One region of the Pseudomonas sp. App30 genome, then DNA from elsewhere that is predicted to be linked to it. Evidence: riboswitches for the same ligand, from Rfam matches in the RefSeq annotation. Region 1 holds a riboswitch; each other region holds the start of a gene.

Region 1 (7,240 bases):
CTGGGCGACAGCAGTTCCAGGGTGCCCACCAGGTGCGCGAACACGCCGCCACGGTTGATGTCGGCGATCAGCAGCACCGGGCAATCCACCGCTTCGGCAAAACCCATGTTGGCGATGTCGCCGGCGCGCAGGTTGATCTCGGCCGGCGAACCGGCGCCTTCCACCATCACCACCGGGTACTGCTGGCTCAGGCGCTGGTGCGAGGCCAGCACCGCCTGCATGGCGATGGCCTTGTAGTCGTGGTAGGCCACGGCGTTCATGGTGGTGACCGCGCGGCCATGGATGATCACCTGGGCGCCGGTGTCGCTGTTGGGCTTGAGCAGCACCGGGTTCATATCGGTGTGCGGCGCCAGGTACGCGGCCTGGGCCTGCACCGCCTGGGCACGGCCAATCTCGCCACCGTCGGCGGTGACCGCGCTGTTGAGCGCCATGTTCTGCGGCTTGAACGGCACCACCGCCACGCCCTGGCGGGTCAGCCAGCGGCACAGCGCGGTCACCAGGGTGCTCTTGCCGGCATCGGAGGTGGTGCCCTGCACCATCAATGTACTCACGGGTGTTCCTCGTTGAAGGCTTGCAGCGCCTGCTCCAGGCGCAGCCAGTCGGGCTCTTCGGGTGGCAGGCCGAAGCGCACGCTACTGGTGGCGACGAACAGGCGCACGAGAATGCCGCGCTGGGCCAGGAACGCGTGCAGCGCCACGGCCTTGTCGGTGACCAGCCACTGGAACAGCGCGCAGCCGCCATGGGGCGCCAGCCCGAACTGCGCCAGCAGGCCGGCCAGGCGCAGGCTGGCCAGTTCGCTGCGCTCGATCATGCGCTGGTGCCCGGCAGTGTCGCCCAGGCAGGCCTGGCCGAGAATGCGCGTGGGCCCGCTGACGGCCCAGGGGCCGACCTGCTCGGCCAGCAGCTGGAGAAACTTTTTCTGCCCCAGCACAAAGCCCAGGCGCACCCCGGCCAGGCCGAAGAACTTGCCGAACGAGCGCAGCACGATCAGGCCCGTGCGCTCCACGTGGGGCGCCAGGCTGACCGCCGGGGTGTTGTCCATGAAGGCTTCGTCCACCACCAGCCAGCCGCCGCGCTGGGCCAGCCGCGCGTGCCAGTCCAGCAGGCGGCTGGCGGGCAGCACGCGGCCGGTGGGGTTGTTGGGGTTGACCACCACCAGCACGTCGAGGCTGTCGAGGAAGAAGTCCACCTCGCTCTCGCTGACCTCGCGCACCAGGTGCCCAGCGCGGCGCCAGGCCTCGGCGTGCTCGGCGTAGCACGGCGACAGCACGCCGATCTTGCCACCCCGGCGCAGGCGCGGCAGCAGCTGGATGGCGCACTGGGAGCCGGGCACCGGCAGCACCTGGTTGACCCCATAGTAGGCGCAGGCCGCCGCTTCCAGGCCGTCGTCGGTTTCCGGCAGGCGCGCCCAGGCGCGCTCGGGAATCGCCGGGATCGGCCAGGGCCAGGGCGCCAGGCCGCTGGACAGGTCGAGCCAGTCGGCCTCGGCGATGCCGTATTGCTGCGCGGCCTTGCGCAGTCGTCCACCGTGCTCAAGCATAGAATTGCCCTCCCACACACAGGATCAGCAGCCACAGCCACACACCGCGCTGCACCAGTTGCCAGCCGCGGTCGATGGCGTCGGCGTCGGCCGCCGGGCCTTCGCCCAGGGTCGCGCGCTCATGCAGCTCGCCATGATAGACCGCCGGGCCACCCAGCTCGACGCCCAGGGCGCCAGCACCGGCAGCCATGACCGGGCCGGCGTTGGGGCTGTCCCACTTCGGCGCCTGCTGGCGCCAGCAGCGCAGGGCCAGGCGGGTCTTGCCCAGCACCGCGTAGGTCAGGGCCACCAGCCGTGCAGGAATATAGTTGAGGACGTCGTCGATGCGCGCTGCCGCCCAGCCGAAACGTTCGAAGCGCTCGTTGCGGTAGCCCCACATGGCGTCCAAGGTATTGCTCAGGCGGTACAGCACCACGCCCGGCGCGCCGGCCACGGCAAACCAGAACAGCGCGGCGAACACCGCGTCGCTGCCGTTCTCCAGCACCGACTCGGTGGCGGCGCGCGCCACGGCGTTGGCGTCCAGCTCGCTGGTCTGGCGGCTGACCAGGTAGCCCACGCGAGTGCGGGCGGTGTCCAGGTCATCGCTGCGCAGGGCCTGGGCCACGGGCGCCACGTGCTCACCGAGGCTGCGCAGGCCCAGGGCGCAGTACAGCGCCAGGATTTCCACCAGGGTGCCCACGTATGGCAGCCAGGACAGCAGCGTGGCCAGCAGGGTCAAGGGGATGACGGCCAGGAACCAGGCCGTCACGCCGTGGCTGCGCCAGCCACGGCCGCCGCCGTTGAAACGGCGCTCCAGGCGGTCGGCCAGGCGCCCGAAGGCTACCAGCGGGTGACGGCTCTTCGGCTCGCCAAGCAGGGCATCCAGCGCCACGCCGGCAACGGTGACCAGGGCGATGCTCATGGCTTAACCCCCCAGTGGTTCTCATACAGCATCTCGCTCAACGGCTTGGCCTCGGCCCAGCCTTCCATCACCAGCATGGGCGATGGGTAGAATTCGGTCACCGGGCCCAGGCACAGCACGGCCATGGGCTTGGCGCCGGCGGGCAGCCCCAGCAGGTCGGCCAGGGCCTGGGGGTCGAACAGCGACACCCAGCCCATGCCCAGGCCTTCGGCACGCGCCGCCAGCCACAGGTTCTGGATAGCGCAGGACAGCGACGCCAGGTCCATCTCCGGCAAGGTACGGCGGCCGAAGATGTAGCGCTCGCGGTCGTCCATCAGCGCCGCCACCAGCACCTCGGCGCAGTCGTTGATGCCTTCCACCTTGAGCTTCATGAACTCGTCCGAGCGCTCGCCCAGGGCCTCGGCGGTGCGCACCCGCTCGTCCTCCACCACCGCCTGGATACGCTCGCGCAGGGCGCGGTCGCTGATGCGGATGAAGCGCCAGGGCTGCATCAGGCCGACGCTGGGCGCCTGGTGCGCAGCGTGCAGCAGGCGCGCCAGCAGTTGCGGGGCGACGTCGCCGCCGGCGAAGTGGCGCATGTCGCGGCGCTCACCGATGGCTCGGTAGATGGCCGCGCGCTCGGCGGGGGTGTAGGCGTTGTCAGTCATCAAATGTGCGAGGCCCCTTTGGGGCAGAACAGGGCGGCGACGGCCGCCGGGTTGGACGGGAAATAGAAGTGCACGTACGACGCCGTGAGGCGGCCATCACGGTACACCGCCTCGGCGCCGCGGCCACCGTTGGGGCTGAGGCCACGGGCGATGGGCTCAAGCGCGGTGCTGGTCAGCGAATGGTGGTAGGTGTGGCCGCGCAGGGTGCCTTCGGGCAGCTCCACGGCTTGCAGGGCCAGGGCCGCCAGGCGCTTTTGCATCACCGCTTCGCCAGCTAGCAGGCCCAGCAGCTCGGCGCGCTGGCCGTCAACGTCGGTCAGGGCGTCCAGCAGGTAGAGCATGCCGCCACATTCGGCCAGCAGTGGCTTGCCTTCGGCGTGGTGGCCGCGAATCGCCGCCAGCATCGGTGCGTTGGCGGCCAGGGTGTGGTGGTGCAGTTCCGGGTAGCCACCGGGCAGGTACAGGCTGTCGCAGGGCGGCAGCTGCTGGTCATGCACCGGCGAGAAGAAGCTCAGCTCGGCGCCCATGGCGCGCAGCAGGTCGAGGCTGGCGCCGTAGGTGAAGGCGAAGGCCTCGTCACGGGCGACGGCAATGCGCACGCCGGCCAGCAGCGGTTCGCACGGCACCGGGGTGGGCGCAGCGAAGGTCACCGGCGGTGGCAGCGCGACTTCGCAGCTTGCCGCCAGGGCATTGGCGGCCGCGTCCAGGCGCAGGTCCAGGTCGTTCAGCTCGCTGGCCTGCACCAGGCCCAAATGGCGGCTGGGCAGTTCGATGCCGGTCTCGCGAGACAACGCGCCGTACCAGCGCAGGCCTTCGGTGAGGCTGCCTTCAAGCAGTTGCGCGTGGCGCAGGGTGCCGACGCGGTTGGCCAGCACGCCGGCGAACGGCAGGTCCGGCTGGTAGCGCGCCAGGCCCAGGGCCAGGGCGCCGAAGGTCTGGGCCATGGCGGTGCCGTCGATCACGCCCAGCACCGGCACGCCGAAGTGCCGCGCCAGGTCGGCGCTGCTGGGGGTGCCGTCGAACAGGCCCATCACGCCCTCGATCAGGATCAGGTCGGCCTCGGCCGCCGCTTCCCACAGCAGGCGCCGGCTTTCCTCGGCGCCCACCATCCACAGGTCGAGCTGGTACACCGGCGCGCCACTGGCCCGTTCCAGGATCATGGGGTCGAGGAAATCCGGCCCGCACTTGAACACCCGCACCTTGCGCCCCTGGTTGCGGTGCAGGCGCGCCAGGGCGGCGGTGACGGTGGTCTTGCCCTGGCCAGAAGCGGGTGCTGCGATCAGCACCGCCGGGCAATGACGCGGCTGGGTCATAGCTCGATGCCCTTCTGGGCACGAATGCCGGCCTGGAAGGCGTGCTTGAGCATGCCCATCTCGGTGACGGTGTCGGCCAGTTCGACCATCTCGTCCTTGGCGCCACGGCCGGTGACCACCACGTGCTGCATGGCGGGACGCGCCTGCAGGTCGGCCAGCACCTGGTCGAGGTCCAGGTAGCCGTGCTTGAGGGCGATGTTCAGTTCATCGAGAATCACCAGGCCGATGCTCTCATCCTGCAACAGGCCACGGGACACTTCCCAGGCGGCCTGGGCGGCGGCGATGTCACGCTGGCGGTCCTGGGTTTCCCAGGTAAAGCCCTCGCCCATCACGTGGTAGCGCACCTGCTCGGGGAAGCGGCGGAAGAACAACTCTTCGCCGGTGGCGTTACGGCCCTTGATGAACTGCACCACGCCGCACTGCATGCCGTGGCCCATGGCGCGCGCGAGCATGCCGAAGGCCGAGCTGCTCTTGCCCTTGCCGTTGCCGCTCAGCACCAGCAGCAGCCCGCATTCGTTGGGCGCATTGGCAATGCGCTCGTCAATGATCGCCTTCTTGCGCAACATGCGCGCCAGATGGCGTTGTTCACGTTCCTGGAATTCACTCATCGCAGCTCTCCGCTACACCTGCACACAGGCGACATCGACGAAAAGCCGCCGCCCGGACGGACGCAGCACAGACTCGTCAATGCCGCTCTCACCCGCGCGACAGAACAAAAGGGGACCGGCAAGCCAGCGGCTTGCCAAGAAGGGTTCCAGGCCGGTCTCCGGACTCATGAGCGGGGGCATGCACACCCGGGGCCACGCGCCTTCCCGAGCCAATTCGGCCCAGTGGCGCCATGCGCGACCTTGACTCATTTACCGTTGCGGGGGCAGCGCCGGGCTCGCACGCCTGCGGCGGCTCACCGGCTTCCCTGTTTCACCCTGCCAGCCGTGGGGCTGCAGGGCACCTGAAACACGCCGGGAAGGTTAGAGGGTTGGGGGTGGGAGGTCAATTAAAGCTCGCCATACCTCCCCTGTAGCAGCTGCCGCCAGGCGGCGTCCGGCCCTGACGCGGCCTGGCTATTGCACCGCAGCGCCTGTGGACGCGGCCTTCGGCCGCTGCTACGGAACTCCCCGTAGCAGCGGCCAAAGGCCGCGTCACAGGGTTTTATTGGAACCACTGCCCTACCCCGCCCCTCTACAGCACATACCTCCGCCTCAGCGAGCAATTACAATGCACAAGACCCGCCTGGCCCTGATCATCCTCGCCTCCAGCACGCTGCTGGCCTGCGGCGAGTCCTCGACCCTGAAGGTGGCCGACGGCACCGGCCCGCACCCGCAGCTGCCAGCACCGAACAAGACACTGATCCCCACGGTGAACATCGCCGACGCCATCGGCTGGCCCGACGGCGAGAAACCCCAACCGGCCAAGGGCACCCAGGTGGCCGCCTTCGCCGAGGGCCTGGACCACCCGCGCTGGCTGTACGTGCTGCCCAACGGCGACGTGCTGGTGGCCGAGACCAACGCGCCGCCCAAGCCCGAGGACGCCAAGGGCATCAAGGGCTGGGTGATGAAGAAGGTCATGGGCAAGGCCGGCGCGGGGGTGCCCAGCGCCAACCGCATCACTCTGCTGCGCGACACCGACGGCGACGGCGTGGCCGACACCCGTACGGTGTTCATCGCCAACCTCAACTCGCCGTTCGGCATGACCCTGGTGGGCAGCGACCTGTACGTGGCCGACACCGATGCCCTGCTGCGCTTCCATTACGACACCGGCGCCACCGCCATCAGCGGCCAGGGCACCAAGGTGACGGACCTGCCGGGCGGGCCGCTCAACCACCACTGGACCAAGAACGTCATCGCCAGCCCCTCGGGCAACAAGCTGTACGTCACCGTGGGCTCCAACAGCAACGTCGGCGAGAACGGCCTGGACAAGGAAGAAGGCCGCGCGGCGATCTGGGAGGTGGACCGCGCCAGCGGCGAGCACCGCATCTACGCCTCCGGCCTGCGCAACCCCAACGGCATGGGCTTCGAGCCGCAGACCGGGCAGTTGTGGACCTCAGTCAACGAACGCGACGAGATCGGCAGCGACCTGGTGCCTGACTACATCACCTCGGTGAAGGACGGCGGCTTCTATGGCTGGCCGTTCAGCTACTACGGCCAGCACATCGACAACCGTGTCAGCCCGCAGAACCCGGCACTGGTGGCCAAGGCCATCGCCCCGGACTACGCCGTGGGCCCGCACACCGCTTCCATCGGTTTCACCTTTGCCAGCACCAGCGGCGGGCTGGCGGCGCCGTTCAACCATGGCGCCTACGTAAGCCAGCACGGTTCGTGGAACCGCAAGCCACACAGTGGCTACAAAGTGATTTTCGTGCCGTTCGTGGACGGCAAGCCCAGCGGCCAGCCGATCGACGTGCTGACCGGGTTCCTCAACGACAAGGAACAGGCCATGGGCCGGCCGGTGGGCGTGACCGAGGACCACAAGGGCGGGGTGCTGGTGGCGGATGACGTGGGGAACAAGATCTGGCGGATTACGGCTGAGAAGTAAACAACCTGTGGGAGCTGGCTTGCCAGCGAGCTTTGGGGGAAACCCGAACAGCTCGCTGGCAAGCCAGCTCCCACAGGCGCATCAAGGGTTATGCGCCAGGCTTGCTGGTTGCAGCACGCGCTTGGCGTTCAGGTAGGCGTGTTGCCAATACGGCTTGTTGAGGTAGTCCAGCTTCACCGTGCCACCTGTGGCCGGCGCATGCACGAAGCGGCCCTCGCCCACGTAGATGCCGGCATGGCTGACCTGCGAACCACCGCTGGTGGCGAAGAAGATCAGGTCACCGGACTGCAAGGCATCCTTGCTGACA
Region 2 (7,240 bases), 340 kb from region 1:
CGGTTTTCATGGGCCATGCCTCAGGGCAGGTATTGAATGTGCGGGCGGCCATGGTGGGCGGAGGGGCTGACCACGCAGCGCACGCCGTAGACCTGGGCGACCCGCTCGGCGGTGAGGACCTGTTCCGGGCTGCCGCTGGCCACCACCCGGCCCTGTTGCAGCAGCACCAGGCGGTCGCAGAACATCGCGGCCAGGTTCAGGTCATGCAGGGCCATCACGCAGGTCACCGGCAGGCCCTGAATCAGTTGTAGCAGCTGCAGCTGGTGTTGGATATCCAGGTGATTGGTGGGCTCGTCCAGCAGCAGTTCGCTGGGGCCCTGGGCCAGGGCACGGGCGATCTGCGTGCGCTGGCGTTCGCCCCCCGACAGGCTGTGCCAGCTGCGCAGCCGCAGGGCGCCCAGGCCGGTGCGCGCCAGGGCCTGCTCGACGATGGCCTGGTCTTCCTGGGTCCAGGCCGACAACGCGCCGCGGTGCGGGGTGCGGCCCAGGCGCACGATGTCCTGCACGCGAATGTCCACCTCGGTGCCGGCGTGCTGTTCCACCAGCGCCACGCGCCGGGCCACGGCCTTGCGCGGCCATTGCGCCAGTGGGCGGCCGTCGAGGCTGACGCTGCCCTGGCTGGGCGTGCGCAGGCCGGCCAGCAGGCGCAGCAGGGTCGATTTGCCGGAGCCGTTGGGGCCAATCAGGCCCAGGGTGCCCTGGGCGGGCAGATCCAGGCTGATGCCGTCGATGATCACCTGGCCGTCGACGCTCCAGCCGACGTTGTCGGCGCGCAGGCTCATGGCGCCGCCCGGTTGCGGTAGAGCAGGGCGGCGAACACCGGCGCGCCGACCAGGGCGGTGACCACGCCAATGGGCAGCACCTGGCCGGGCACGATCAACCGTGAGGCGATGTCGGCCAGCACCATGAAGTTGGCGCCGATCAGCACGCAGGCCAGCAGCAGCCGCACGTGCCGCGGGCCTACCAGCAGGCGGGCGATGTGCGGCACCACCAGGCCGACGAAACCCACGGCGCCGACGATGCTCACCAGGGTGGCGGTGATCAGCGCCGTCACTCCGAACAGCAACCAGCGCAGGCCCGCCACCGGCACGCCGAGGCTGGCGGCGGCGTCGTCGCCGAAAACGAAGGCATCCAGGGTGCGCGCGCAGTACAGGCACACCAGCAGGCCGGCGCCCACCACCGCAGCGGCCAAGCCGACGTCCGCCCAGCGCACGCCGCCCAGGCTGCCCAGCAGCCAGAACATCACGCTGCGCGCCTGTTCGGCGTTGGCCGAGGTGGAGACGATCCAGGCGGTCAGGGCGTTGAACAGCTGCGCGCCGGCCACGCCGGCCAGTATCACCTGGGCCGGGCCGCCGCGGATGCCGGTGGCCAGCAGCACCACCAGGCCGAACGCCAGCGCGGCGCCGAGGAAAGCCCCCAGGGATATGCCGATCAAGCCGCCGCCCAGGCCCAGCAGCATCACCAGCACCGCGCCGGTGGAGGCGCCGGCGCTGATGCCCAGCACGTACGGATCGGCCAGGGCGTTGCGCAGCAGCGCCTGCAACACCGCGCCGCACAGCGACAGGCCAGCGCCGCAGCAGGCGGCCACCAGCGCGCGGCTCAGGCGGTATTCCCAGATGATGCCCTGCTGGATCCGCGGCACCTCATAGGCACCCAGCCCCAGGCCGTTGAGCAGCGCCTTGAGGGTCACGGCCAGGGGAATGTCCAGCTCACCCAGGGACACCGCCAGGGCAATCGACAGGCCCAGGCTGAGTAGCGCCAGCAGAGCCAGCGCCCAACGGCGGAGGCCGGAACTTTCCAGTCGCATCAAGGCGCCTTGCCCGTGTCGGCCAGGCCCTTGGCGATCTGTTCGATGGCGTCGACCACGCCCATGGACGGGTTCAGGGTGTTGGCGTCGACCACGATCAGGCGGCCGTTGCGCACCGCCTTGAGTTCGCGGGTCACCGGGTCGTTGCGCAGGAAGGCCAGCTTCTTCTCGACGTCGTCGGCGGGGTAGAGGCGGCGCTGCATGCGCGCCAGCACGATCACGTCGGGGTCACGGGCGGCAATGCTCTCCCAGCTCACCCCGGGCCATTCCTCATCGCTGTCGATGACGTTGCGCAGGCCCAGCACCTGGGAGATATAGCCCGGCGCACCGTGCTTGCCGGCCACCCACGGGTCGCCTTCCAGGCGCGTGCTGGAGAACCAGTACAGCACCGACAGCGGTGGGTGCGCGGTGGCGTTGGCCAGTTTCACGGCGGCCGCCACGCGTGCATGCAGGTGTGCGCTGAGGGCCTGGCCGGCGGCGGGCACGTCGAAGATGGTCGCCAGTTCGCTGATTTCCTTGTCCACCAGGGCCAGGGAATACAGCTGGCTGCGGCTGCCATCGGCGTTGGAGGTGGCGGTCACGCCCTTGCCGTCGCAGTCGCTGGGCGACACGTAGGAGGGGATACCCAGCTTCAGCAACTGCTCGGGCGTCGCCACCTCGCCCTGGGGGCCGATGTGGTAGGTGTACTGCGCCACGACGATGTCCGGCGCGGTCTTGGCCACGGCCTCGAAGCTGGGGGCGTTGTCGGCCAGGCGCGGCACCTTGGCGCCGGCGGCCGCCAGCGACGGCGGCAGCGGCCCGAACCACACGCCGGTGCCGACCATGCGCGGGCCCAGGCCCAGGGACAGCAGCAATTCAGTGCTGGCCTGGCCCAGGCTGACCGCCCGTTGTGGTGGGGCGTCGATGCGCACGCTGTGGCCGCAGTTCTGCACGGTCAGCGGGTAGTGGCTGGCCGGCGCGGCGGCTACGGCTGAGGCGGCGGATAAAGACAGGCAGGCAAAGGCAAGGCGGCGTAACAGCATGCAGCGGCTCCCGGGATGGCGCGTCCGTTGGGCGAAAGAAATGGCGTGCAGCAAGGTCTGGCTTTCGGGAGGCCCGAACACAGTGGCGCGACCGCGCCGGAGTTGCACCGGCTTCCTGCTGCACGCATGAAAAAGCCCGCAGAGGGTAAGTGGCATTGCCCAAGAGAGCAACCTGCCGTTCACCTTCCCAGGGGCAAACGCTGTAGCCGCTGCCGCCAGGCTGCGCTGGCCCTGGCGTACGCTGGAGATTTTCAGCGTGGGCAAGGGCCAGCGCAGCCTGCGGCAGCGGCTACGCAGTCATGCGGGGTTCATGCGCTGGTAAATGCCAGCGCCTTGAGGCCGCCTTCGGCCTCGGCGTCGGGGAATTCCGGCGGGTTTTCCAGCCGGTGCTGGAAGGTCAGCTGCGGCGCTTCCTCGGCCATGCTCTGGATCAGGAAGTCGGAGCCAATGGCCGGGTCATTGACGCAGGCCAGCACCACGCCCTGTTCGGTCAGCAGCTCGGGCAGCTTGCGCAGCACCTTGCGGTAGTCCTGGGTGAGCACGAAGCTGCCGCGCTGGAACGACGGCGGGTCGATGATCACCAGGTCATAGGGGCCGCCACGCTTGACCTTGCCCCACGATTTGAACAGCTCGTGGCCCAGGAAGCTCACGCGGTCCAGGTCGTGGCCGTTCAGGCGGTGGTTGTCACGGCCGCGGCTCAGGGCGGCGCGGGCCATGTCCAGGTTCACCACGTGCTCGGCGCCGCCGGCGATGGCCGTCAGCGAGAAGCCGCAGGTGTAGGCGAACAGATTCAGCACGCGCTTGCCGGCGGCGTGCTCGCGCACCCATTGGCGGCCGTAGCGCATGTCCAGGAACAGCCCGATGTTCTGCTTGCGGCCCAGGTCCAGCTGGTAGCGCAGGCCGTCCTCGTCGATGAACCATTGCTCCACCGGCTCGCCCAGCAGCCATTCGGCGGCGCTGTCGGGCAGGTAGCGGTGCTGCAGGATCAGGCTGTGCACCTGTGGGGTGGCCTGGGCCAGTGCCAGCAGCAGCGGCTTCAGCGCAGCCAGCTCGTCGGCGGCGGGTTCGCGGAACAGCGACACCAGCAGCACACCTTGCAGCCAGTCCACGGTGATCTGCTCCAGGCCCGGCCAGCAGCGGCCGCGGCCGTGGAACAAGCGGCGGGTTTCGGCAGGCGGGTGTTGCAGGGCGGTGCTGAGGTGTTGCTGCAATATAGCGAGGGCGTCGGCGTTCATGAAAGACTTTTGGCAGGGCATAAAGCGCCCATGGTAAACGCTGGCGCAGGGCCGTGGGAAATCCACGGCCGTGCGCGCCAGGATCACTGATGCTTGGCTTGCAGTTCCTTGGCCATTTTCAGGTGCTCCTGCAGCTTGGGCAGGGTCTGTTTGGCGAAGTCCTTGAGCTCGGCCTTGTCGGAGGATTCGACCTCTTTCTGGAACAGCTCGATGGTGTCTTCGTGGGCCTTCACCTGATTGGCGGCGTAGGCCTTGTCGAAGGACTCGTCGCGCATTTCGAGGATTTTCTTCTTCGCCTGGTCCATCAACGTGGCGTCGTCGGGCACCACCAGGTCCAGCTTGTGCGCCAGCGCCGCCAGCTTCTGGTTGGCCGCGCCGTGGTCCTTGATCATCATCTGGGCGAAGCTCTTCACGTCCGCCGAGCTGCTTTTCTGCAGCGCCAGCTTGCCAGCCTCGACTTCGGTGATGCCGCCTGCGGTGGCATCGGCGACAAAGGCGCTGGTGGCAGCGGCGAATGCGGGGCTTGCCAGCGCGCCGGTCAGGGCCAGCACAAGCGTGCCTGCTTTGAATGCGTCCATGGGAAATCTCCGTCGTTATTGTTCGGGAAGCGAGAGGGTGACGCCTCGCTCACTACAATTGATTGCCCGGCCACCGCGTTGGTGCTTGGGCGGCGACGAACGGTCTTTCGACTATGGTCCAGCATCAATCTTGCTCATTCATGCATTAAGCTGATCGGATAAATAAAATTCGGCATGAGTGACCGGGATGAGCATCAATTTCGACCTGAACGACCTGCAGGCCTTTCGCGCAGTGGTGGAGAAGGGCAGTTTTCGCAAGGCCGCCGAGGCCATCAGCATCTCCCAGCCGGCGCTGAGCCGGCGCATCGAAAAGCTGGAAAGCGCGCTCAACGTGCGGTTGTTCGACCGCACCACCCGCCGCGTCAACCTGACCATGGTCGGCCGTGCCTTCGCCCCCAGCGCCGAACGCCTGCTCAATGACCTGGACATCGCCCTGCTGGGCATCAGCGAAGTGGCCTCCACGCGCCTGGGCAACGTCACCGTGGCCTGCGTGCCGTCGGCCGCCTATTACTTCATGCCCAAGGTGGTGGCCCGCTACCACAAGCTTTACCCGCGCATTCGCGTGAAGGTGCTCGATGCCAGCGCCAACGACGTGCAGCAGGCCGTGCTCAGCGGCGAGGCCGACCTGGGCCTGAGCTTTACCGGCAACCTGCCGCCGGAGCTGGAATTCGAACTGCTGGTGCAGGAGCACTATGTGGCCGCCTGCCGCCGCGACCACCCCCTGGCCGGGCGCAAGCAGCTGAGCTGGGAAGAGTATTTCCAGCACGACTACATCTCGGTGGACAAGACCTCCGGCAACCGCTTCGTGCTGGACCAGGCGTTGCTGCACATCCGCCCGGCGCGGCCGAGCATCTGCGAGACCCGCCATGTGACGACCATGCTCGGGCTGGTTGAGGCGGGCTTGGGGATTGCGGCGGTGCCGTCCATGGCCTTGCCGTTGGGCGAGCACCAGTGGATGACCAGCATCCCGCTGGTGGAGCCCGAGGTGCTGCGCAGCGTGGGGTTGATCCGCCGCCGGGGCCGGCTGTTGACCCCGGCGGCGCTGGAACTGGAGCAGTTGATCAGGGAGTTCAAGAAACCCCTGGAAGATCAGTGAGGCACTGAGTCCAGGCCGGTGCCGGTGACCACCGACTGCGCCTGGGCCGAAGCCATGTAGTCGAGCAGGGCCTTGGCCTCGGCCGGGTGCGCGGCGCCTACCGGGATGCCGGCGGCGAAGCGTGTCACCGACTGCAGCGGCTCGGGGATCTTGCCCACGTAGGTCACGCCGGCGATGGGCAGCAGCTCGCTGACCTGTTGCAGGCCCAGCTGCGGCTCGCCCTTGGCCACTTCACCGGCCACCGGAATGCGCTCGATCATCTTCGCCTTGGGCTTGAGCTGGGCTTCGATGCCCAGGCGTTTGAACAGCTGGTCCTGTACGTAGACGCCGCTGGCGCTGTCGGAATAACCCACGGACCTGGCCTGCAGCAACGCCTGCTTGAAGGCGGCGACGCTGCTGATGTCCGGCTTCGGCTCGCCGGCTTTCACCACCAGGCCGATGCGCGAATCGGCCAGCTCCACCCGCGAGGCGGGCAGCACCTTGCCTTGCTTGATCAGGTCGTCCAGGGCGTAGCCGACCATGATCACCACGTCGGCCTGCTCACCGCGTGCCAGGCGGTTGGGGATAGCCTCGGCGGCCTTGCCCATGGACGGGCCCAGCACGGTGTTCAGCTGGTCGCCATGGGCCGCGGCGAACTGCGGGCCGAGGATCTTGTAGGCGGCAGTGAAGCCGCCGGAGGTCATCACGGTCAGGTCCTGGGCCTGGGCCAGGCCCGCGGCGGCCAGCCCCAGGGTCAGGGCGGCCAGGCTGTTGAGCAATTTCTTCATGGCCACGCCCCTCACACGGCGGCGCGCAGCTGGGCGCTGCCGCGGCGGTACAGGTACAGGGTGGCGCACAGGGCACACAGGGCGGCGAAGCTCATCCAGTAGCCGGGCGCGGCCTTGTCGCCGCTGCTGTGGATCAGCGCGGTGGAGATGGCCGGGGTAAAGCCGCCGAACACCGCGGTCGCCAGGCTGTAGGCCAGGGAGAAACCGGCCACGCGCACTTCCACCGGCATGATTTCGGTCAGCGCCGGGATCATCGCGCCGTTGTACATGCCGTACATGAACGACAGCCACAGCAGGGTTTCCAGCATGTGCGCGAAGCTCGGCGCCTGGGCCAGGAACGACAACGCCGGGTACGAGGTGGCGATGGCCAGCACGGTCATGGCGATCAGCATCGGCTTGCGGCCGATACGGTCGGACAGCGCGCCGCCGATAGGCAGCCAGATGAAGTTCGACACACCCACCAGCAGGGTCACCATCAGCGCGTCGGCGGTGCTCAGGTTGAGCACGCTCTTGCCGAAGGTGGGCGCGTACACGGTGATCAGGTAGAAGGCGGTGGTGGTCATGGCCACCATCAGCATGCCGGCCACCACGATGGTCCAGTTGGCCACCAGCGTGTTGTACACCTCGCGCATGGCCGGGCGGTGACGGCGGGCGCTGAACTCTTCGGTCTCTTCCAGCTTGCGACGCAGCAGGAAGATGAACGGCACGATCATGCAGCCCACGGCGAACGGAATG
Region 3 (7,240 bases), 930 kb from region 1:
GAACGCCGGGTCACACGGTTGGTTGGCATGCAGAGAGCGATAACCCCAAAAGAAATACACGTTGCCGGGGACAACTCTCAATGTGCTTGGTTTTAGTATTTTTCGATCAATACAAGCACTTATGAACTTTCTGCAAAGTGCATTCTGGAATAATGTTTTTTCCAGTACATTTACCAATACCCATGAGCGCACCTTGCGCAGGTTGGGGAACAGGATCAGGTCGCCGCGCTCTTCGCCCTGGTCGGGGGTGAAGATGGGCACCAGCATGGTCACCAGGGTGGCGTCGTAGTGGAAGGCGTTGGATTCCTTGCGTCCGGTGCCGCCCTGCACGCACCGCAGCACCGGGAAGATCTCGTCGCTGGCAGCCTCGCGGCCGGTGCCCTGGGCGTGCAGGCGGGCCAGCATGGCCTTGAATTCCGGGGACTTGCCCAGCGCCGCCAGGGCACTGCCGGCCAGCGCCGGGTAGCCGTGGTAGGCGAAGTACTGGTTGTTGTGGCGCGCGGCCTGCTGCTCGACGTAGGCGCGCAGTTGGTTCAAGCCGTCCTCGGTCAAGGCGCCCTCCAGGGTGGCATGCCCCTGGGTGTTCATGTCATTGACCAAGCGGGCCGAGGTGGCTTCATCGATATGGATCAGTGGCGACATGGCAACAAACTCGCTGCGGTTTTTATTAGGAAGGTCGCGAAGGCGGGACAACGACGCTTTTATTGTTTTGCAACTTTCAGTGGGCAAAGCTACCGCCCGGTCCGACACTTACGGCCCACTCGAAAAACGTTTTATTTGGACAAGGCTACCGCCCGCTCGTGAAAACAAGCTTGTTGCACAGTGCGTTGTCAAAACCCATACGGACCCGCGAAAAGGCGAGTCAAGGCAATTAAGGTTAAGTGTTGGCAGGACTACACAAAGTACTTCAGGGCTGCTGCCTGGCCGTACTCTTCGGTGCGGCTCTCCCACAACTTTTTGGCGGTGGGTGAAGAGATATATCGACCGTCTTCAACAGGCTGTCAATGGCTTTTGTCAAAAAATGCGCCCGGCCGGTAAAATCGGTGGTTAGGGTTGGTTAACTTATTGATATGTATAGAGGTAGGAAAGTTGACGCTGGCGTTTTGCTGGCTTTTTCACCGATTCATGGCGCTTTGCCCTGTTTTCCCCAATTTCGGAGGGCGCCACCCTTGTATTTGCTGGGGGCGGCGTGCCATCTGGCTTGCAGGGCATTGGGGGCGGGTGCCAGCGACGGATTATTTACCGACGCCAAAAAAACGAAAGCCCTCGGAATGAGGGCTGGGCACTTGGCGGTATATTGACTACTGCGCGCTGAGTGGACGGTACAACTCGGGGCGTCGATCCTGGCGATAATCATTGGCCTGGCGTGCATTTGACAATGCCTCTCTATCGAGCAACGCATGGCTCAGCGCCGGGCCTGCGCCGCCATCGGCCAGGCGTTTGCCATTGGGGCCAACGATGCTGCTCATGCCGCAGTAACGCAGGGATCCCTCTGCGCCACAGTAGTTGGCGTAGACCACGAAGCACTGGTTTTCGAACGCGCGGCTGCGCACTGTCACGTCGGCGATAAACTCGAATGGCAGCATATTGGCGGTGGGCACCAGTATCAGTTCGGCCCCGGCCAGAGCCAGTCTTCTGGCGTTCTCGGGGAATTCGATGTCGTAGCAGATCAATACGCCGACTCGCCAGCCGTCCAGGTCCACCACCGGGTAGTGGTCGCCACCAGGGCTGAACAGGGCACGGTCGAGTTCACCGAACAGGTGGGTCTTGCGGTAATTGAGCCGGCTGTTGCCGCGCCCGTCGAACAACTGCACGCTGTTGTACAGCTGGCCATCGGCGCCACGCTCCGGGTAGCCGTAGGCGATGGCCATGCCATGTGCCTCGGCGATGCCAGCGATCACATGGGCCGACGGTCCGTTGGCAGCTTCAGCCAGGCGTTGCACCGCGGCCACGCCGATGTCGTAGCCGGTCAGGAACATCTCCGGGAACACCAGCAGTTGCACGCCCAGTGCCTTGGCGGCGCGCACCTGGGCCTGCAGGCGGGCCAGGTTGTCGATCACGGCCAGCGGCTGCGGCGTGCATTGGCACAAGGCTACATGCATGGGGCGCTCCTTATTCGGCGAGGACGATGGGGCCGATTTCATTGAATACGTCGCCCGGCCCCGGATTGTCCGCGTGGCAGTGGCCGCCGAAGTGTTTCATGATGCCCCACACCGCATTGAGCGAAGTCTGCACCGCGCCTTCCACCCACGCCGGGGTCCAGGACACGTCGTCGCCGGCGATGAAAATGCCCCGGTGCTCGTCCGCCATATCCTGCTGCATGAAGTGCGCGTACATACGCTGGTTGTAGCGGTAGTGGCCGGGCAGCGCGCCCTTGAACGCGCCGAGGAAGTGCGGGTCGGCTTCCCAGGAGACGGTGATGGGGTCGCCGATGATATGCCCGGCGATGTCGACGTCAGGGTAGATTTTCTTCAGGGCGTCCAGCGCCAGCTTCACGCGTTTTTCCACCGGGTGCGGGAGCATCTTCAGCGCATCGCTCATCCACGAGTACGACAGGCAGATCACCCCCGGCTTGTCGTCGCCGTGGTCGAACAGGTAGGTGCCGCGGGTGAGGCGGTCGGTCAGGGTCATGCTCATCAGGTCGCGGCCGGTCTCCGGGTGCTTGTCCTTCCAGAACGGCCGGTCGACCATCACGAAGGTCTTTGACGCCTGCATGTAGCGGGTGCGGTCCAGGGCCATCCACATCTTCTGCGAGAACAGCGACTCCTCGCACTCGATCTGCGTGGTCAGCAGCCAGCTCTGGCAGGTGGCAAGCACTGCGGCGTAATGGCGGGTGTCGCCCCAGTTATCGGTGACGGCGAAGCGGCCGTCCGGGTCGCGGGCAATCTTCTTCACCCCCGAGCGTGGCGCGCCGTGGTGCAACGAGCTGAGGCTGGTACCGGCGGGCCAGTGCGCGCATTTTTCCGGCACATGGCGCCAGATGCCCAGGGGCACCTGCTCGACGCCACCCACCACCAGGTGCTGGTGGTCGTCGCAGTTGGTCATCACCACGCGGAAGATTTCCAGCATCGAGTTGGGGAAGTCGGAGTCCCAGCCGCCGGTGCCGAAGCCCACCTGGCCGAACACCTCGCGGTGGTGGAAGGACAGCTTGGCGAACGCCTTGGAGGTGGCGACGAAATCGTAGAAGGTGCGGTCGTCCCACAGCGGTACCAGGGTGTTCCACAGGCTTTTCAGGCGCGGCACGTCGCGGTCGCGGATGGCCTGCTGGATCTCGCTGAACTGCGAGCCGGCCTCCAGGGCGTCGGCCCAGGCGTCGGCGACCTCCTGGAACAGCGCCGGCAGGTCGGCGATGCTGCGGGCGTAGTGGGTCTGGCCCTCGAGGTCGATGACGGTGCTGCCGGAGGCGGCGGTCAGCGGGTTGGGGAACGGACGGGTTTCCAGCCCCAGCTTGTCCACGTAGTGGTAGAACGCCGTGGAGGACACCGGGAAGCGCATGCCACCCAGCTCGGCAACGATGCCCTGGGTGCCCTCGAACGTTTGCGAGCGCAGCCGGCCGCCCATTTTCGAGGCTTCGTACAGCACCGGCTTGAGGCCCAGCTTCATCAATTCGTACGCCGCCACCAGCCCGGCGATGCCCGCCCCGACAATGGCCACCTCGGCGCCGTGGTGCTCGGCGGGAATCACACCCAGGCCGGCCGGGTGCTCGATCCAGTCGTCGAAGGCGAAGGGAAAGTCCGGGCCGAAGATGGTGATCGGCTTCTTGCCGTCGGCGGGGTGGCGGTTGTGCTGAGTCATGGTCGACCTTATGGGCGGCTACTGAGCGGATCTTTCAGTATAGGAAAGGGATGCCAGCCATTTTAGGGAGCGGTCGTGTCGTAATTAAGGCGCAGAGTGTCGTCGTAATGACGTGTTTCGCTGCAATATGACGAAACCCTTGATCAGACTGGTTGCCCGCGGTCGACCTTGCTGCTGAGAATGATCGACGTAGTGGTTTTTTCCACCCCGTCGACGCTGCCGATCTGATCGAGCAATTGATCCAGTTGCTCCGGCGAGTCGGTGCGCAGCCAGGCCACGTAGTCGAACTCGCCGCTCACCGCGCACAGCTGTTGCACCTGGCCCATGGCGCTGAGGCGGCGCACCACTTCCTTGCCCGAGCGCGGCTGCACGGTGATGCCCACGTAGGCCTGCAGGCCGCCGTCGGCCAGGCGCTGGCCCAGGCGCACGCCGTAGCCGGTGATGACCTTGCCTTTCTCCAGGCGCGCCAGGCGCGAGGTCACCGTGGTGCGGGCGATGCCCAGCTGGCGAGCGAGCACGGCCACGCTTTCGCGGGCGTTGATCTGCAGGGCGGCGATCAGCTTGCGGTCGATTTCGTCGAGGGGGAGGGTGCGCAGGTCGGTCATGTTGTAGTGGCGGATATGCCATCCATACTGGCTTGAATGACGCCCTAATCGGCTCATTTTGTGAGCCGATTAAGTCAGCTAATCGGCTCACTGTCCAGATTGCACTCCGTAGCCGCTGCCGGCAGGCTGCGCTGGCCATGTCGTACGCTGGAGAGCTTGCGTCGAGGCTTAGGGCCGGCGCAGCCTGCGGCAGCGGCTACGGGGAGGTAGCCGGGCGAGACTGCAGGCATAAAAAAACCGCGCCGGAGCGCGGTTCTCTTCGAGCAGCGTGGATCAGGCGTGGGCAAAGCGCGCCTTGGGTTGCAGCAACCGCTCCGCCACCGGCCCGAACACCAGGCCGACGGTGGTCCACAGCACCAGCTGGATGCCCAGCGACGAGGTGCGGAATTTCCACAGCACGTCGGCCGAGAAGTTCGCCGGCACTTCGTTGATGGTGGGGAACAGCGCACCGGCCACGGCCATGATCACCAGGTACAGGGCCACGCCGGCGATGGCGCCAGCCCACACGCCAGAGGTGGCGATGACCTTGCGCGCGGCGTTGACGGCGATGACCGCGGCCACCACCGATACCAGCAGCATCATGAAGAACACCTGGGTGCGCAGCCCGATGGTGTCGGGGTTGCCTACCGACGGCGGGTTGGCCGGGTATTTGATTTCCGGCACCAGGATCAGCACCACGAAGGCCGCCAGGGCCAGCAGCGCCGACAGGCCACGCGGGCCGACCTTGCCGATGCGGCCCAGCGAGTAGGCGAACACCAGGGCGAAGATGCCGCCCAGGGAAACGCTGTAGGCCACCACGCCGGTCAGCAGGCCGAAGGTGCTCTGCACCTCGCGGCTGACCAGCTCGGGTTCCTCGGCGTCGCCGTGCATGTGCGCCATGCCTTCTTCGAAGGCGATGGCACGGTCAACCTGGGGTTCACCGAATATTTTTGCAAAACCGAAGGCGAGGATGCCGGCCAACAGACCGACGAGCATGCCCCTGACGAGTAAACGACCAGTCATGTGAAACACCTCGAAGGGATCAGTGGCAGGGGAAGCCCAGCAGGTGGCGACCGTCGTGCACGAACTCGTGGACGTACATGCCCTTGAACAGCGCGGTGGCACCTTGTTCTGCGCCAACGAAGTAGATTGCCAGCATCAGCAGCAGGCCGCCGAAAATCGCCCACGGCAGGATTTCGCTCAGGGGAATGGTCGGGATCGAGATGTCGGTTTGCGAAGTAGTGCTATAGGCCATGATTACCTCAGGGATTACGCGTCCCGGTTACGGTGGATAGGTCGAAAAAAGGTCTGGCTTACGGCAAGGTGCCGACTACAGTGGCGCGACCGCGGCGGTTTTTGACCGTCTTCTTTTTTCGAAACACATTGATACAGCCGGGTAAGTGTACCTCTTTGCCCGATGAACGTCGTGAAGATTGGCCGCGCGAGGCAGGCCTGAGCGGCTACGCTTGGCTTGCAGGTTCCACATGGGGCGCAGCCATGCAAGGCGCAAACAGGTTCCAGGCGCTGGACAGCTTTCGCGGCCTGTTCGCGCTGGCGGTGGTGACGTACCACATCGGCTTGCCGGGCAGCTTCACCGAGCTGGCGTTTTTCCGCAACGCCGACCTGTTCGTGGAGTTTTTCTTCGTGCTTAGCGGCTTTGTGCTGGCCCACGCCTACGGCAGCAAGGAGCGCGTGGACTTCAGCCGTTTCTTCATCACGCGCTCGTTGCGCCTGTTCCCGCTGCACTGGGTGATGCTGCTAGTGTTCATTGCGCTGGAGGTGGGCAAGGCGATTGCCTGGCGCAAGGGGCTCGCGTTCAACTCGAAGCCGTTCAGCGGGGCCACCGCGCTCTCGGAAATACTGCCCAACGCCCTGCTGGTCCAGTCGTGGACCGGCTTTACCGAAGCGCTGTCGTTCAACTATCCGGCCTGGAGCATCAGCGTCGAGTACTACATGTACATGGTGTTCCTGGCGGCGTTGTTGCTGCGTGGCAGCGCGCGGCTGTGGGGCTGGGCAGCCATCGCCGCGCTGGCCGCACTGGCGCTGTACCTGGAACTGGGCGGGCTGACGCCAAAGGCCCTGCGTGGGCTGTTGTGCTTCTTCGGAGGGGCGTTGGCCTACATGGCCTACCGCCGGCTGAGCACGCGGATCCGCGCCGGTTTCGCCTGCTTCACCGGCCTTGAGCTGCTGTCCGTGGCCTTGGTGGTGGCGTTACTCATCTCCAGCCTGGACAACAAAATGCCGCTGGCCCGCGTGCTGTTCTGCGCGGTGGTGGTTGTCTATGCGTTTGACGGTGGTGCCGTTTCCCGACTGTTGCAGGGCCGGGTCTTTCATTTGATCGGCAAGGTTTCCTACTCCATCTACATGACCCACGCGGCAGTGTGGTTCTGCGTGGTGTCCTGCTTCATGGTGCTGCAGAAGCTCACCGGCACGCCGTTCGCACCGTCCATTGGCCCCAAGCGCTACGTGGACACCGGCAGCGTGTTGCTCAACAACCTGCTGGCAGTGGCGGTGCTGCTGATGGTGGTAGGGCTGGCCATGCTCACCTATCGCTACGTGGAGCTGAAGGGCCAGCAACTGGGCGCTCGGTTGGCGCAGCGGGCCCCCAGCAAGGGCGCTACCGAGGTGGGCGTGCAGGAACGAGGAGCATGATATTCAATCAACAGGTTTCAGGAGCGCCATGAACATACTCGTCACGGGGGCCACCGGCTTCCTCGGCCAGGCGGTCTGCGAGGCCTTGGCAGCGCAGCACGACAACCAGGTGCTGGGCACCAGCCGTTCGGCGGGCGCAGGGCCCGTGCCGCTGGTTGCCGTGGGTGATATCGCCGCTGCAACCGACTGGTCCGGCGCCTTGCAGGGCA
Region 4 (7,240 bases), 730 kb from region 1:
CGGCGCCTCGCTGGTGGCCATCTACAACCTGCCGGCCAGCGACCGGCTGTTGAACTGGGGCGTGCCCAGTGCCTTGATCGTGCTGGCCTGCGTGGCCATGGAGCCGTGGTTCAAGGGCAATCGCGTGCTCAAGACCCTGGGCGACTGCAGCTACTCGGTGTACCTGATTCACGTGATGGTGCTGTACACCGGCTGGTTCGCCAGCGAGCGCCTGAACATCAATCCGTACCTGGTTTTCGCCGTTTGCGTGCCGGTCATCGCCCTGGCTTCGTGGGCCAGTTACGTGTGGATCGAGACCCGCCTGTACCGCCGCATGAAGGGCTGGGCGGAGGCGCGCCTGGCGCCGGTGGAACGCCCCTCCATAACCTGACAAAAATACTGGGACTTTGTGCCGCGCCCGGTTTGGCGTAAACTGCCGGCAAGTCTGTGAGGAACTTACATGAGCGCCATAACGATTACCGACGCGGCACACGATTACCTGGCCGATCTGCTGGAAAAGCAGAACACCCCGGGTATCGGCATTCGCATTTTCATCACCCAGCCGGGCACCACCTACGCCGAGACTTGCATTGCCTACTGCAAGCCGGGCGAAGAGAAGCCGGAAGACACCGCCATCGGCCTGAAGAACTTCACCGCCTGGCTGGACGCGGTCAGCGTGCCGTTCCTGGAAGATGCCGTGGTGGACTACGCCACCGACCGCATGGGTGGCCAGCTGACCATCAAGGCGCCGAACGCCAAGGTGCCGATGGTCAATGAAGACAGCCCGATCAACGAGCGCATCAACTACTACCTGCAGACCGAGATCAACCCCGGCCTGGCCAGCCACGGCGGCCAGGTGACGCTGATCGAAGTGGTCGAGGACGGCATCGCCGTGCTGCAGTTCGGTGGCGGCTGCCAGGGCTGCGGCCAGGCCGACGTGACCCTGAAGGAAGGCATCGAGCGCACCCTGCTCGAGCGCATCCCGGAACTCAAGGGCGTACGCGACGTGACCGACCACTCGCAGAAAGAAAACGCCTACTACTAAGGCGTACGCTGCGAACCCGAAAAACGGCGCCCCGTGAGCGCCGTTTTTTTATGCCTGCACGCCGAAGCGCTCGGCGTAATCCTGCGGGCTGACGCCCAGGGCCTTGTGAAAGCTGCGGCGCATGCTCTCGGGGTGGCCGAAGCCGCACAGCCGCGCCACGCTCTGCACCGAGGCTTGGCCGCCTTGCAGCAGGGCGCGGGCTGATTCCAGGCGCACCTGCTCGACGTAGCGCGCCGGGGTGACCCCCAGTTCGGCCATGAACACCCGGTACAGGGTGCGCGGGGCCATGCACGCCCGTGCCGCCAGGGCTTCCAGCGACAGGTCGCCGCCCAGCTGCCCGGGTATCCACTCCAGCAGCGCGCCCAGGCGCGGCGCGCGGCAGGCCTGGGGCGCCAGGTGCGGGCTGAACTGCGCCTGGTCGCCGGGGCGCTTGAGGAACATCACCAGGCGCCGGGCCACGGCCAGGGCGATAGGCCGGCCGAGGTCGTCTTCCACCAGGGCCAGCGCCGAGGTAAAGCGCTGGCGGCTGGCGCGGCTGTAGGTGTGCAGGCGTTCGCCCTGTACATCGATGGCCGGGAAGGCCTTGAGCGCTTCCACGTCGGCCCAATGGGTGGTGGCGCGGTGGCCATCCAGCAGGCCGGCGTGGGCCAGGATCAGCGCGCCGGAGCACACCGAGCCCAGGCGTTGCACCTGCGCGGCGGCGCGGCTGAGCCAGGCCAGCAGCGGCTGGTTGGCGAATTGCGCCGCCTCGCCGCGCCCGCCGGGCACCAGCAGGGTGTCGAGGCTGGCGGGGTCGGTGTCGTGGTAGCGCTGCTCGGCATACAGGTTGAAACCTGCCGAGGTCGCCACCGGGCCGGCCTGTTCCCCCAGCATCAGCAGGGTGTAGGCGGGCGCCCGGCCCAGGCGCGCCAGCTCCTCGTTGGCCGAGGCGAACACCTGCATCGGCCCGGTGACGTCCAGGCTCATCACCTCGGGATAAATCAAACAGGCAATCCGGCGCATAAAAACTCCTGGCTCAATTCTCCGTAGCAGCGGCCACCTGTGGGAGCTGGCTTGCCAGCGAGCTTTTAGGGCCTCAACAGCTCGCTGGCAAGCCAGCTCCCACAGGGCTGCCGCTGCTACAGGGGTTGTCTGTAAAGGTGCGCGTGGCCGGCGCGGTAGAGCGCCGACTCGCCGAAACAGTCAGTGTCCAGCACCCGCCCGACGAGGATCAGCGCCGTGCGGCGGAAACCCTTCGCCGCTACCTTGGCTTCAATGTCCGCGAGGCTGCCGGTGACCCAGTCCTGGTCCGGCCAGCTGGCCTTGTGGATCACGGCGATGGGGCAGTCGGCACCATAGTGGGGCAGCAACTCCAGCACGATTTTCGACAAATGCTGCACGCCCAAATGAATGGCCATGGTCGCGCCGTGGCGCGCCAGGTCGTGCAGGGCTTCGCCTTCAGGCATCGGCGACTTGTCGGCATATCGGGTCAGGATCACCGTCTGCGACACCCCCGGCAGCGTCAGCTCGGCGCCCAGCAGGGCTGCGCAGGCGGCAGTGGCGGTGACGCCAGGGATGATTTCGAAGGGAATGCCGCGTGCGCGCAGGCAACGGATCTGCTCGCCGATGGCGCCATACAGGCTCGGGTCGCCCGAATGCACCCGCGCCACATTCTGGCCGCGGGCGTGGGCGGCGGCCAGCAGGTCGATGATCTGCTCCAGGTGCAGCTCGGCGCTGTTGACCACCTGTTCGGCCTGGTGGCCTTCGAGCACGGCGGCGGGAACCAGGGAGCCGGCGTAGATTATCACCGGGCACTGGCGGATCAGCCGCTGGCCCTTGACGGTGATCAGTTCCGGGTCGCCGGGGCCGGCGCCGATGAAGTAGACGGTCATGTGCAAATCCTGAAGAAAACGAATGCTGCTTGAGCGAAATTCAAGTGCGAGGCGGTGATTATCCGGGAATCGGGCCCGCTTGTGCCAACGCCAGGGTGGCTTTGGCGTTCTTTTGCCGGCTGACGCGCAGCTGGCTGCCGGCCCCGGCCAGCGCCAGCGCGGCGCTTTCGGCCACGCCGTGGCAGCCGGTGTGGCTGAAGGCGACGGCGGAGCGGTGGGTCAGCCGGGGCTCGAAAGGCGCGAGCTGCGCGGCGCTGAAAAGCGTCAATGGCACGTCCAGCGCCTGCGCCAGTTCCAGCAGCCCGGCCTCGTCGGCCTTCAGGTCAATGCTCGCCACGCCCGTCACGTCGCCGCGGCTCAGGCCGTGGTGGGCGAGGGTGGTGTCGAGCAGGTCGGCCAGCACGCTGGCGGGGCAGCCGCGCTGGCAGCCGAAGCCGGCGTAGAGGTCAGGCATGGGAGGCGTCCGCACATTGCAAGCCACCACTATACCCGTAGCCGCTGCCGCAGGTAGCGGCTACGGGGCGATGTTGACCTTGCCCCCCACACTGCGTAGCCTTGCACCTTCGAGGTTCTCCGCCACGCGGAGCCAAGATGGGAATGCGGTCCAAGCCGCAGCTGCCCCCGCAACTGTAAGCGGTGCGCGCCCCGGCAATGCCACTGCGTTCCACGCGGGAAGGCGCCAGGGTCGGCTTTCTAGCCCACGCCGCAAGCCAGGAGACCTGCCTCGACAGACTTCCACTACAACCGGGCGGGGTGATCCGGTGGCGAATGCACCCGCGTGCCCGGCACCCGCGGTTCTCGTCCCGTTTGCCCGCCATATTGCCAAGGGCATCCGATGAAAACACTGGCCAAGCTTCCCGTCACCATCGTCACCGGCTTCCTGGGCTCGGGCAAGACTACCTTGCTGCGCCACATGCTGGACAACGCCCAGGGCCGCCGCATCGCGGTCATCGTCAACGAGTTCGGCGAGCTTGGCATCGACGGCGAAATCCTCAAGCAGTGCACCATCGGCTGCACCGAGGAAGAGGCCACCGGCCGCGTCTACGAACTGGCCAACGGCTGCCTGTGCTGCACCGTGCAGGAAGAATTCTTCCCGGTGATGCGCGAACTGGTGGCCCGCCGTGGCGACCTCGACCACATCCTCATCGAGACCAGCGGCCTGGCCCTGCCAAAACCGCTGGTGCAAGCCTTCCAGTGGCCGGAAATCCGCAGCGCCTGCACCGTCGACGCGGTGATCACCGTGGTCGACAGCCCGGCCGTGGCCGCCGGCACCTTCGCCGCCTTCCCGGACCAGGTCGACGCCCAGCGCAAGCTGGACCCCAACCTGGACCACGAATCGCCGCTGCACGAGCTGTTCGCCGACCAACTGGCCAGCGCCGACCTGGTGATCCTCAACAAGGCCGACCTGATCGAGCCCGAGGCCCTGGCCGCCGTGCGCCGCGAAGTGGCCGAGGAACTGCCGCCGGCGGTCAAGGTCATCGAAGCCAGCAGCGGCCGCCTGCCGCTGGACGTGCTGCTGGGCCTGGGCGCCGAGTCGGAAGAGCACATCGACGGCCGCCTGACCCACCACGATCATCACCACGACGACGATGATCACGACGACCACGACCACGATGCCTTCGACTCCATCTCCATCGAGCTGCCCGAAGCGCCGGAAGCCCAGCTGCTCGACGCCCTGACCACCCTGGTGGTCAAGCACGGCATCCTGCGGGTCAAGGGCTTCGCGGCCATTCCGGGCAAGCCGATGCGCCTGCTGATCCAGGGCGTGGGCACCCGTTTCGACAAGCACTTCGACCGCGCCTGGCGCGCCGAAGAAGCGCGTAGCACGCGCCTGGTGCTGATCGGCCAGGAGCTGGACGCGGCCCTGCTGGAAAGCCAGCTGCGCGCTGCCCTGAACGGTTAAGCCATGCACCTGCTGAGAACCCAGCCCGGCGGTTTCGTGCCGGACGACAGCATCGCCGACCTGGGCCAGACACCGGCCGAGCTGGTGATTCTCTGCAGCGGTGACTCGCACCTGGCGCTGCTGGCCGAGGCCGCCCGGCAACTGCCGGACGACTTCCCCAGCCTGCGCCTGGCCAACCCCATGCAGGTACAGAACCACGCCTCCGTGGACCTGTACGTGGACGAGGTGTTGCGCCACGCCAAGGTCATCCTGATTTCCCTGCACGGCGGCATCGGCTACTGGCGCTACGGCGTCGAGCAGCTGGTGGCGCTGGCGGAACGCGGCGTGCAACTGATCCTGGTGCCCGGCGACGACCGCCCCGACCCCGAGCTCAGTGACCTGGGCACCGTGGGCCGCGAGGTGGGCGAACGCCTGTGGCACTTCCTGCGCCAGGGCGGCATGGGCAACGCGTTGTCGTTGTTCAACTGCCTGGCCAGCCAGTTTCTCGGTCGCGACTACGCTTGGGCAGAACCCCAGGCGCTGCCGCGCACCGCCATCTATCATCCGGCCCACCATGATGCCAGCCTGGCCCAGTGGCAGGCCGACTGGCAACCCGGCCAGGCCGTGGTGCCGCTGATTTTCTACCGCTCGCACCTGCAGGCGGCCAACACCGGTTTCGTCGACGTGTTCTGCCAGCGCCTGCTGGCGGCCGGCCTGAACCCGCTGCCCATGGCCGTGGCCAGCCTCAAGGAGGCCGGCTGCCTGAGCCAGGTGCAGGCTTGGATGGACGAAGTCGGCGCGGCGGTGATCCTCAACACCACCGGCTTTGCCCAGTCCAGCCCGGAAGCGCCGCACCTGCGGCCGTTCCGCCGCGACATCCCGGTGATCCAGGCCATCTGCGCCCAGGACAACCAACCCGGCTGGGAGGCCAGCGAGCAGGGCCTGGGCCCGCGCGACCTGGCCATGCACATCGCCCTGCCGGAGCTGGACGGGCGCATCATCAGCCGCCCCATCAGCTTCAAGGACCTGGCCTGGCGCAGCGAGCGCAGCCAGTCCGACGTGGTCTGCTACCGCGCGCACCCCGAGCGCATGGATTTCGTCGCCGAACTGGCGCGGCGCTGGGCCGAGCTGGCGCGCCTGCCCAACGGCCAGAAGCGCATCGCGCTGATTCTGGCCAACTACCCGACCCGCGACGGCCGCATCGGCAACGGCGTGGGCCTGGACACCCCGGCGGCGGCGCTGAACATCCTGCGTGCCCTGCACGTCGAGGGCTACCCAGTGCAGGGCCTGCCCGCCAGCGGCACGGCGCTGATCCAGCAGTTGCTGGGTGGCGTCAGCAACGACCTCGACAGCCTCGACCTGCGCCCCTGCGCCCAGAGCATGGCCATGGACGACTACCTGGCGGCGTTCGCGCGCCTGCCGCTGGCCAACCAGCAGGCGGTGCGCGAGCGTTGGGGCGAGCCAAGCGCCGACCCCATGTGCCGCAGCGGCCGCATGATGGTCGCCGGCCTGCGCTTTGGCCTGACCTTCGTCGGCATCCAGCCGGCTCGTGGCTACCAGCTGGACCCCAGCGCCGTGTACCACGACCCCGACCTGGTGCCGCCCCACGGCTACCTGGCGTTCTATTTCTGGCTGCGCCACGCCTATGGCGCCGACGCCGTGGTGCACGTGGGCAAGCACGGCAACCTGGAGTGGCTGCCGGGCAAGGGCGTGGGCCTGTCCGAGCACTGCTGGCCGGACGCGCTGCTGGGGCCGATGCCCAACGTCTACCCGTTCATCGTCAATGACCCGGGCGAGGGCGCCCAGGCCAAGCGCCGCACCCAGGCGGTGATCATCGACCACCTGATGCCACCGCTGACCCGTGCCGAAACCTATGGCCCGCTGCGCGACCTGGAGCGCCTGGCCGACGAATACTACGACGCCCAGCTGCTGGACCCGCGCCGCGCCCGCGAGCTGCAACGCGAGATCCTGGCGCTGGTGCGCGACGCGCAGATCGACCGCGAGCTGCAACTGGATGCCGGCTGGGACAGCGACGCCGACGCTGCGCTGTGGCTCCCGCGCCTGGACACCTACCTGTGCGACCTGAAGGAATCGCAGATCCGCGACGGCCTGCACATTTTCGGCGAGTCGCCCACCGGGCGCCTGCGCATCGACACCCTGGCGTCGCTGTTGCGCATCCCGCGTGGCGATGGCCGCGGCGCCCACGCCAGTCTGATCCGCACCCTCGGGCGGGCGCTGCAGCTGGGCTTCGACCCGCTGGACTGCAACCTTGGCGACAGCTGGGACGGCGCCCGACCGGCCTGCCTGCAGGCGGTCAGCGCGGACAGCTGGCGCACCGCCGGCGACACCCGCGAACGCCTGGAGCTGTATGCCGCGCAACTGATCGAACAGGCGCTGCACACGCCTGCTGCCACCGGTTGGGCTGACGTCGACCTGATTCTCGACGGCCTGCGCGACACCGTG

What was found. Region 1 has a riboswitch for cobalamin ahead of cobO (cob(I)yrinic acid a,c-diamide adenosyltransferase). Riboswitches for the same ligand answer to the same signal wherever they lie in the genome.
Region 2: it holds a riboswitch for cobalamin, as region 1 does, so the genes downstream of both, RAM80_RS08490 (ABC transporter substrate-binding protein) here and cobO (cob(I)yrinic acid a,c-diamide adenosyltransferase) in region 1, are expected to answer to the same signal.
Region 3: it holds a riboswitch for cobalamin, as region 1 does, so the genes downstream of both, RAM80_RS14575 (CbtB domain-containing protein) here and cobO (cob(I)yrinic acid a,c-diamide adenosyltransferase) in region 1, are expected to answer to the same signal.
Region 4: it holds a riboswitch for cobalamin, as region 1 does, so the genes downstream of both, cobW (cobalamin biosynthesis protein CobW) here and cobO (cob(I)yrinic acid a,c-diamide adenosyltransferase) in region 1, are expected to answer to the same signal.

Annotation. Positions count from the first base shown of each region.
Region 1 is NZ_CP133165.1:2,196,339-2,203,578, forward strand. It holds gene RAM80_RS10035 (cobyric acid synthase) at 1-539, opposite strand, end outside; gene cobD (threonine-phosphate decarboxylase CobD) at 548-1,540, opposite strand; gene cbiB (adenosylcobinamide-phosphate synthase CbiB) at 1,533-2,441, opposite strand; gene bluB (5,6-dimethylbenzimidazole synthase) at 2,438-3,088, opposite strand; gene RAM80_RS10055 (cobyrinate a,c-diamide synthase) at 3,088-4,401, opposite strand; gene cobO (cob(I)yrinic acid a,c-diamide adenosyltransferase) at 4,398-5,009, opposite strand; cobalamin riboswitch at 5,141-5,369, opposite strand; gene RAM80_RS10065 (PQQ-dependent sugar dehydrogenase) at 5,617-6,933, shown strand; gene RAM80_RS10070 (C40 family peptidase) at 7,015-7,240, opposite strand, start outside.
Region 2 is NZ_CP133165.1:1,853,448-1,860,687, reverse strand. It holds gene cobF (precorrin-6A synthase (deacetylating)) at 1-10, opposite strand, end outside; gene RAM80_RS08500 (ABC transporter ATP-binding protein) at 21-782, opposite strand; gene RAM80_RS08495 (FecCD family ABC transporter permease) at 779-1,807, opposite strand; gene RAM80_RS08490 (ABC transporter substrate-binding protein) at 1,807-2,829, opposite strand; adenosylcobalamin (AdoCbl) riboswitch at 2,873-2,955, opposite strand; gene RAM80_RS08485 (class I SAM-dependent methyltransferase) at 3,138-4,064, opposite strand; gene RAM80_RS08480 (DUF4142 domain-containing protein) at 4,148-4,642, opposite strand; gene RAM80_RS08475 (LysR family transcriptional regulator) at 4,830-5,738, shown strand; gene RAM80_RS08470 (substrate-binding domain-containing protein) at 5,732-6,505, opposite strand; gene RAM80_RS08465 (MFS transporter) at 6,517-7,240, opposite strand, start outside.
Region 3 is NZ_CP133165.1:3,127,454-3,134,693, reverse strand. It holds gene RAM80_RS14600 (hypothetical protein) at 1-642, opposite strand, end outside; gene RAM80_RS14595 (carbon-nitrogen hydrolase family protein) at 1,302-2,102, opposite strand; gene RAM80_RS14590 (flavin monoamine oxidase family protein) at 2,113-3,795, opposite strand; gene RAM80_RS14585 (Lrp/AsnC family transcriptional regulator) at 3,939-4,400, opposite strand; gene RAM80_RS14580 (CbtA family protein) at 4,674-5,402, opposite strand; gene RAM80_RS14575 (CbtB domain-containing protein) at 5,422-5,634, opposite strand; cobalamin riboswitch at 5,667-5,804, opposite strand; gene RAM80_RS14570 (acyltransferase family protein) at 5,877-7,031, shown strand; gene RAM80_RS14565 (NAD-dependent epimerase/dehydratase family protein) at 7,060-7,240, shown strand, end outside.
Region 4 is NZ_CP133165.1:1,468,558-1,475,797, reverse strand. It holds gene RAM80_RS06565 (acyltransferase family protein) at 1-370, shown strand, start outside; gene nfuA (Fe-S biogenesis protein NfuA) at 440-1,024, shown strand; gene RAM80_RS06555 (GlxA family transcriptional regulator) at 1,073-2,026, opposite strand; gene cobM (precorrin-4 C(11)-methyltransferase) at 2,143-2,895, opposite strand; gene RAM80_RS06545 (cobalamin biosynthesis protein) at 2,954-3,349, opposite strand; cobalamin riboswitch at 3,445-3,637, shown strand; gene cobW (cobalamin biosynthesis protein CobW) at 3,731-4,798, shown strand; gene cobN (cobaltochelatase subunit CobN) at 4,802-7,240, shown strand, end outside.